Linked DNA regions of Bosea vaviloviae. The main gene of each other region encodes a partner of the protein of the gene in region 2 in a complex. Links are inferred from orthologs where the notes say so. Each region holds a gene or a part of one and is shown on either strand. Other genes may lie near its edges.

Region 1 (4,299 bases), 3.2 Mb from region 2 along the record:
TCGCGCCGCCGTGGTCATCACTGTCTCCCTACCTCCCTTCCTGGGTCGCTCCGAAGCTGCGGCCTTTCGCAACCAGTTGCTGGTCGCGCTGGAGCAGAAGGAAAGCGTCTCCGTCGAATGCGCGGGGGCTGGTCCTTTCCCCAGCCTCTGGGTGCAGTTGCTGCATTCCGCCGCGCTCAGTGCCAAGGCGCGCGGCCTCTCGGTCTCCCTCAAGGCGGCTTCCGAGGAATGCCGCAAATCCCTGCAGGCGATCGGGTTCGACCCCGCTCGAAGCGCTCTCGTTCTGGAGTGATATGGATGAAGATCCTGGCTATCGACGACACCAAGACCCTGCTCAGCCTGCTCTGCCTGACGCTGCGCAATGCCGGCCATGAAGTGGCCGCCGCGGAGAATGGCGAGGAAGGGCTGACCACTTTCGACAAGTTCAAGCCGGATCTCGTGATCACCGACCTCAACATGCCGTTGATGGACGGCATCGAATTCACCCGGGCCTGCCGGGCCAGGCCCGCCGGGCAGAACACGCCGATCATCGTGCTGACCACGGAGAACGGTGCCGAGATCAAGGCGGAAGGCCGCCGCGCCGGCGCCAGCGCCTGGATGGTCAAGCCGTTCGAGCCTACGACCCTGCTCGGCCTCGTCGCCCGCTATCAGAACTGAGGCTGGCTGATGGACCCGTTGGCGGAACTCAAGCAGACCTTCTTCCAGGAGTGTGAAGAGCTCCTGGGCGCACTGGAGCAGAAGCTCCAGGCTCTCGATGAGGGATCGACCGATCCCGAGGACGTCAACGCCGCCTTCCGCGCCATCCACTCGATCAAGGGCGGGGCCGGTGCCTTCGGCTGCACCGAGCTCGTCGCCTTCGCCCATGTCTTCGAGGCCTCGCTCGATCATTTGCGTTCGGGCCGCGTCGCGCTCGAGGATGCGCCGTTCTCCCTGTTCCTGCGCTGCTCGGACGCTGTCGCCGATCTCGTTTCCGCCGCCCGCAACGACGAGGTCGCCAATGCGCGGCCCGATCTGCTGGAAGCGCTGGAGCGGGTTGGCCAGGCGCCCAAGCCTGCCGCCGCAGCACCTACCGCCGTAGCACCTGCCGCCGCCGCGCCCGAGCCCGCCAAGGCCGAGGCTGCAAAGCCGGCCGCTGCGAAAGCGCCTGCCAAGCCAGCGCCCGCTGCCGCTGACGACGCTCCTCCCGGCATCGCCGCGCTCGGCAATCTGCTCGCCATGGTCGAAGCCAAGACCGGAGCCGCCCCCGCGCGCGTCGACGACGGCTGGGACGACGAGCCGGCTGCCGCCGCGCCGTCGCCCGCCGACAAGCCCGGCCGCGATCTCTGCCTGCGGATCAACCCGGAATCGGATCTGTTTCGCCGCGTCATCGAGCCGCGCGTCGTGCTGGGCTCGCTGCCCGCCGAGGATATCGTCTCGGTGGTGTGCGATCTGAGCCAGGTGCCGCCGCTGGAGACGCTCGACGTCACCGATTGCCATATGCGCTTCATCGTGACGCTGCGCACCGAGCTTTCGGTCGAGGATATCTACAGCCGCTTCGACTTCACGCTCGCCGCCGAAGAGTTCGAGATCGAGACGCTCTCGCCGCCTGCCGCGAATGACGACGCCGAGCCGGACGAAGAGGCGCCCGCGGCGCCGGAGGCCGAAGTCTCGGCCAATGTCGCCGCCGACCTCTCTGCGATCCTCGCCAGGCTGGGGCCGGCTCCAACCAGCGCGCCGGAACCTGATATCCAGCCGGCCGCCGCGCCTGTCGCAGCCCCGGTCCAGGCCGTTGCGGAGGCTGCTCCGGCGCCGTCCAGGACACCGGCGGCGCGTGCACCCGCCAATGATGCGGCCGCCGCGCGCCAGCGCCAGGCCGTCAGCGTGCGTGTCGATCTCGACCGCATCGACAAGCTGATGAACCTCGTCGGCGAGATCGTCATCACCCAGTCCATGCTGGTCGAATGCGTGCGTTCGCTACCCTATGACGTCCACGCCAAGACGGCCGAAGGCATCCTGACGCTGTCGCGTCAGACGCGCGAATTGCAGGACCATGTCATGGCGGTCCGCGCCCAGCCGGTGAAGGCCGTGTTCCAGCGCATGCCGCGCCTGGTGCGCGAACTGGCGCAGACGCTGGGCAAGGAAGTGAAGCTCGTTCTCGAAGGCGAGAACACCGAGGTCGACAAGACGATCATCGAGGAACTCGCCGATCCGCTGACCCATATGATCCGCAACTCGATGGATCACGGGCTGGAGACGCCGGAAGACCGCATCGCCGCCGGCAAGAATCCAGAGGGCACGATCAAGCTCGTCGCGGAGCATCGCGCCGGGCGCATCGTGATCTCGGTCACCGATGACGGGCGCGGCATCGGGCGCGACAAGCTGCTCGCCAAGGCGAAATCCCGCGGGCTCGTCGGGCAGGATGAAAAGCTCGCGCCGGAGGAGATCGATCAACTGATCTTCGCTGCCGGGCTCTCGACCGCCGAGGTCATCAGCGACGTCTCCGGGCGCGGCGTCGGCATGGATGTGGTGCGCCGCAACGTCGAGTCGCTCGGTGGGCGCATCTCGGTGGATTCCGAGCCGGGCAGGGGCTGCAAGTTCACGCTCGCCTTGCCGCTGACCTTGGCGGTGCTGGAAGGCATGGTCATCCGCTGCGGCGACGACCGCTACGTCATCCCGATCGCCAGCGTGATCGAGACGCAGCATCTCGCCTCGACGCCGATCGAGCATCTCACCTTTGGCCAGGAGGTTCTGCGCTGGCGCGGCGAGGTCACGCCACTGCACCGGCTCGGCGCGGTCATGGGCTCGACCGGCACGCCCAACGAGAACATCATCATCATCGCCGAGACCGAACGTGGTGACAATGTCGGCATCGCGGTCGACGAGATCGTCGGCCAACAGCAGGTCGTGGTGAAGAGCCTCGAAGGCAATTACGGCACCGTCAATGGCGCGTCTGCCGCGACCATTCTCGGAGACGGCCTCGTCGCGCTCATTCTCGACGTCGACTCGATGCTACGCCTTGCCGCCTCCAGCGGCCGCCCATCTGTTCCCGCACTGAAAATGGCTGGATGATCATGACCCTTCAACTCGGCGAAAAGCATTTCTCGTCGGCGCAGCCGGAATCGGCGGTGCGCCGCATCGTCACCTTCAAGGTCGGCGACCGGACCTTCGGCATCGATGTCGGCATGGTGCGCGAGATCAAGGGCTGGCAGGCGACGACGCCGCTGCCGCATGCGGCGCCTCATGTGCGCGGCGTACTCAACCTGCGCGGCGTGATCCTGGCGGTCTACGACCTGCGCACCTCGATCGGGCTCGGCCTCACCGATGCGACTGCGACCCATGTCATCGTCGTCGTCGACATCGAGGACAAGGTCGCGGGCCTGCTGGTCGACTCGGTCTCCGACATCGTCGACGTCCCGGTCAGCGCGGTTCGCCCGGCGCCCGATCTGGAGCGCGACGAGCATGGCCTGATCGAAGGCCTCGTCCTGCTCGACACCGATATCGTCGCCTTGCTCGATCTCGCGGCCGTGATCCGCGACGGCGGCACCGAGGGCGCGATGGCAAAGGCGGCCCGCGCCGCCTGAGATAGGTCCACTTCCAAAAGGGGTTGCGTTCAGCGTCAGGAAGAACCGCACATCACAGAACCGTACGCCAAGACAGAAACGATAAAAATGGGCAGTTCCCTCGGTTCCCTTTCCAGACTGTCGGTCAGGCTGCCGCTCATGGTCGTCGGCGTGGTCTTCATCGCAGGTGGAGCGGTCGGCGCCTGCGTCTGGCAGGTTGCAGGCGGCATGCTCGCCGCCGCGTCATCCCAGATCCTGACATTGAGCACGACCGCGCTCTGCGTCGTCGCGCTGTTCGGCTGGCTGCTCGCCTATCGAGCCCAGCGCCCGATTGCGGCGATGCGCGATGCAGCGGTGTCGATCGCCGAAGGCGAGGACGCGGTGATCCCCGGATTGCAGCGCCACGACGAGATCGGCGAGATCGGCCGTGCACTCAAGACCATCCATGACAGGACAATCGAATCCGCCCGCATCCGTGCCGCACTCGACGGTTGCCGCACCAATGTCATGGTCTGCGACGCCGAAGATCGCGTCGTCTACGTCAACAGCTCGCTGCTCAAGTTCTTTACCGGGGCGCAGGAGGACTTCCGCGCGGCTTTCCCGGGCTGCTCGGCCAAGGACATGCTCGGCAAGGTCATGGAGAGCGTGCGCAACCAGCCAGGCCTCTCGCATACCGGCCAGGACGCCATTCGCTTCGCGCTCGGCCGGCGCACCGTCTCGCTCTCGCTGACCTCGGTGATGCATGCCGATGGACGCCGCT
Region 2 (4,172 bases):
AATTTCAGCGAGGCGACCTGGAGTTCGTCCAAGGCGCTGGCGACGCTGTCGCGCATTCTCGACAAATATCGCGAGCACAATGGCCACCTCGTGGTGGAGATGCCGCAGCGCGTCTTCCGTGCGCTGGACCCGGCGAGTCTGGGATTGCTCGGCGCGATGTCGGCCAATGGCGTGCGTTTCGCGCTCGACCAGGTCGCCGATCTCAGGCTCGATCCCATCGCGCTGTTCGATCGCGGCATTCGCTTCGTCAAGGCGCCCGCGACGCTGTTCCAGGCCGAGATGGCCGGTGAGGGTTCGCTCGACATCGCGGCTGGTGATTTGGCGTCGATGATGGCGCGGGCCTCGATCGCGCTGGTCGCGGACGAGATCGCCGACAACCCGACCGTCGCGGACATGATCGAGCTCGGCATCACCTATGCGCAGGGCCTGATCTTCTCGCCGCCGCGCCCGGTGAAGCCAGAGGTCTTCGCCGAGCCGGAGGCCGCGCCGCCCACTGCCGCAAGCGAAGCCGCGCCGCAGCGTCCCACCGCCGAGGTCCTCGGCTATCCGCCGCCGCCTGCGAGCCCGGCGCAGGACGAGGCCAAACCCGAACGTCAGTCGTTCCGTTCCGTGCTGCGCCGCGCCAGCGCCTGAGCGTCGGCATGGGCCCTGGCCCTGCGAGCTTCATCGGTGCAAGTTTCATGGGTGCAAGTCTCATGGGTGCATAAGAGCCCGACGCCGAGAAGCGGTTGTCATTTTCCGGCATCATGCTTTTCCTTGAGGCGGTAGAATCTTCTTTCAGGCGATAGAACCTGCCGACGCCATCCGGAGTGACCACGACTTGCCGCCATCGAAGAGCAAAGCCACCACGGCCCTGACCGGCTTTTCCGAGATCGCCGACCGGTTCGATCTCTGCCTCTGCGATGTCTGGGGCGTGGTCCATAACGGCGTCGTAGCGCATCGCGGCGCCGTCGAGGCGCTGGTCGCTGCTCGGCAGCGCGGCGTCTTCGTCGTCCTCGTCACCAACGCGCCGCGCCCGCGCGCCGAAATCGAGCGCCAGCTCGCCGGGTTCAACGTGCCGAAGGACGCCTGGGACGCGATCGTGACCTCCGGCGATGTCTGCCGCGCCTTGATCCAGGAGCGCGCCGGTGAGCCGGTCTTCATGCTCGGCCCTGACCGCGACCTGCCGTTGGTCGCCGGGCTGGATGCTCCGCGCGTCGGGCCGGCAGAGGCGAATTACGTGCTCTGCACCGGTCTGTTCGACGACGAGACCGAGACGGCTGAGAGCTATGCCGGCATGCTGGCCGACTTCGCCCGGCGCGAACTCACCCTGATCTGCGCCAATCCCGATCTGGTGGTCGATCGGGGAGGGCGCATCGTGCCTTGCGCGGGCTCGATCGCGCTTGCCTATGAAGAGGTCGGCGGCAAGGTCATCTATGCCGGCAAGCCGCACCAGCCGATCTACGAGATGGCGGTCGCGATCATGGAGAGGGAGCGTGGCGTGCCGGCCGAGCGATCACGCATCTGCGGCATCGGCGATGCGATCCGCACCGACATCGCCGGAGCCAACGGCTTTGGCGCGACGAGCGTCATGGTGCTGGCCGGGATCCATGCGCAGGACCTGCTCGAGGCGTCCTGGGAGCACAGGCATGATTGGTTCGCCGAGCAGAGCCACCGGCCTGATTATGCGCTGCCGCACCTGGTGTGGTGAGGGAGCGTACTCAGGCAGCGCAGACCGATTCGATCTTGGTCTTCAGCGTCTGAGCGTTGAACGGCTTGACGATGTAGTTGTTCACGCCGGCCTTCTTGGCGGCGATGACGTTTTCGGTCTTGGATTCAGCGGTTACGATAATGAAAGGCGTCTGCGACAGCGCGTCTTCCTCGCGCACGCGGCGCAGCAATTCGAAGCCGGTCATCGGCTCCATGTTCCAGTCCGAGATCACCAGCCCGTATTTCTTGTCGCGCATCTTGGCGATCGCCGCGGAGCCGTCGGATGCATCGTCGACATCCTCGAAGCCGAGCTGCTTCAGGAGATTGCGGATGATTCGGACCATGGTCTGATAATCATCGACCACCAGGATCGGCATGGAGGGGTCGAGAGCCATTATGGTGCTCCAAGCATCAAATTCGCAGGGCGGGGCGATACCCAGGCTGCGTGCCGTCTCTAGCGGGCGGCCATGGATCGACTGTCTTAGTCCTGCGGCGTTTCAAAGCGGTTAATCCAATGCCGGAGTGACCCAACGGCATTTTCCGTTCTGCCGGCTGCAATTGCCTGTGATCACCAAAGTTCAATGGTCGAAACCGGGCGGCTGTGACAGTCTTTCGCAGATGCGAGATAGACGCCGGGCCGCGCCGAGGTGCTGGCCTGGAGCGCCGGCCGAGCAGGAAGACCAGGAAGACCAGGACGATGACCAGCTCTCTTTATCAGGTTCATGCTTTTGAGGATCTGTCGATCGGGCAGAACGAGAGCCTGATGCGTACCGTGATGGAGCGCGACATCTCGCTTTTCGCCGATCTCTCGGGCGATGCGAATCCGATCCATCTCTGCGACCACTATGCCGCCAACACCAAGTTCGGCCAGCGCATCGCCCATGGCATGCTGACCGCGAGCCTCGTCTCGGCGCTTCTCGGCACACGCCTGCCGGGGCCGGGCGCGGTTTATCTCTCGCAGACGCTGACCTTCCTTGCACCGGTCAAGATCGGCGATGTCGTCACTGCCCGCGTCGAGGTGGTGGAGCTGGTGGCCGAGCGCAGGCGGGCGCGGCTGTTCTGCGAATGCCTGGTCGACGGCAAGGCCGTGCTGGAGGGCGAGGCCTGGGTTGCGCTGCCGCCTGCTCGAAAGCTCTGAGGCAACTGTGAGATACAGGGCTTGTTTGAGATAAGGGCTTGGGTGAGTTAAAGGCTTGGCCTTGACGCCTCTGCGGCCTTGAGGCCAAACACTGCTCCGGCCCGGGCTCCTCGGGCGCCCGGACGCTTGCGATCGATGACCTTCCCCGCCGATGCGCCGCCTGCCGACGTGCAGCCTTCCGACGCGCAGCTTTCCGACATGCATGCCGCCTTCGTTCTCGACGTCGAGAAACCGGCTCCCGACGCCCTGCGCGGCGCGGTCCTGGCGCTCGGCAATTTCGACGGGGTTCATCGCGGCCATGCCGAGCTTGCCCGCGTCGCGGTCGCGATGGCGACCGAGCGTGGGACCAAAGCCGCCGCACTGACCTTCGAGCCGCATCCGCGCAGCGTCTTCCGCCCCGATCAGCCGGTGTTCCGTTTGACGCCGCCGGCCGTGAAGCTGGAGCTGCTCGGCCAGGCCGGCCTGCCAGTGACCTTCATCCTGCCTTTCGACCGTGGCGTGGCGGCGGTCAGCGCCGAGGCCTTCGTCGATGATCTGCTGCTCGGCAAGCTGGGGGCGACCGGGCTTGTCTGCGGCTATGACTTCCATTTCGGCCAGGGCCGCGCCGGCTCGCCCGAGATGCTGCAGGCTCGCGCAGGGATGCGGGGCGTGCCCGTCGCGGTCGTGCCGCCCTATGCCTGGGCCGGCGAGCCGGTCTCCTCGACATTGATCCGTATCGCGCTCGAGGCCGGCGATGTCGCCCGCGCGGCGGATTTTCTGGGCCGGCCATGGTTCGTGCGCGGTGTCGTTGCCCATGGCGACAAGCGCGGCCGCGATCTCGGCTATCCGACCGCCAACATGCACCTCGCCCGCGATTGCAAGCTGCGCTACGGCATCTATGCGGTCAGGATGAAGATCGACGGCGTCTGGCATGACGGCGTCGCCAGCTTCGGCAGCCGCCCGACCTTCGACGACGGTGCGCCGCGATTGGAGACCTTCGTCTTCGATTTCTCCGGCGACCTCTATGGCAAGCAGGTCGATGTCGCGCTCGTCTCCTGGCTGCGCGGCGAGGCGAAGTTCGATACGCTCGAGGCGCTGATCGTGCAGATGGATGCCGATAGCGTGGGAGCGCGCGACATCTTGGCGAAAACGCCGCCCTTCCTTCCGTAGACCGCGTTTGCTAGAAGCCGCAGATGCTTGCTGATCGCGCCACGTTCATAGACCTCCGGCGAATTACGGGCCCGGCTGCCGCCCTGCGCTGACGCGCGGGCGCTTGCGCAAGCCGGGGTGACCATCGCTTCCCAGTTTCACGATGGACCAGCGCCGCGCCAGCCTCGAATGGCCCGCTTGTCCTCATTGCCCGAGC

The links. Proteins that work in one complex are often made in the same cells at the same time.
Region 1: the proteins of BHK69_RS10695 (region 2) and BHK69_RS25530 are in contact, whole or in part, in a solved structure (PDB 1A0O), measured with the Escherichia coli proteins. The link is inferred for Bosea vaviloviae from one-to-one orthologs.

What each region holds. Positions count from the first base shown.
Region 1 is NZ_CP017147.1:5,533,671-5,537,969, reverse strand. The notes cover bases 320-3,357. They hold BHK69_RS25530 (chemotaxis protein CheA), read left to right. Parts: upstream 320-666; coding sequence 667-3,048; downstream 3,049-3,357. Other genes in these bases: BHK69_RS25525 (chemotaxis protein CheW), read left to right, coding at 3,051-3,357; BHK69_RS25535 (response regulator), read left to right, coding at 320-657. Outside these bases: BHK69_RS25540 (STAS domain-containing protein), read left to right, coding at 1-292; more of BHK69_RS25535, read left to right, coding at 298-319; more of BHK69_RS25525, read left to right, coding at 3,358-3,560; BHK69_RS25520 (methyl-accepting chemotaxis protein), read left to right, coding at 3,648-4,299. UniProt on the Escherichia coli protein: Involved in the transmission of sensory signals from the chemoreceptors to the flagellar motors. CheA is autophosphorylated; it can transfer its phosphate group to either CheB or CheY.
Region 2 is NZ_CP017147.1:2,292,331-2,296,502, forward strand. Bases 393-3,303 are described here. They hold BHK69_RS10695 (response regulator), read right to left. Parts: upstream 2,085-3,303; coding sequence 1,701-2,084; downstream 393-1,700. Other genes in these bases: BHK69_RS10685 (EAL domain-containing protein), read left to right, coding at 393-633; BHK69_RS10690 (TIGR01459 family HAD-type hydrolase), read left to right, coding at 821-1,690; BHK69_RS10700 (MaoC family dehydratase), read left to right, coding at 2,387-2,827; BHK69_RS10705 (bifunctional riboflavin kinase/FAD synthetase), read left to right, coding at 2,963-3,303. In the rest of the region: more of BHK69_RS10685, read left to right, coding at 1-392; more of BHK69_RS10705, read left to right, coding at 3,304-3,976. UniProt on the Escherichia coli protein: Involved in the transmission of sensory signals from the chemoreceptors to the flagellar motors.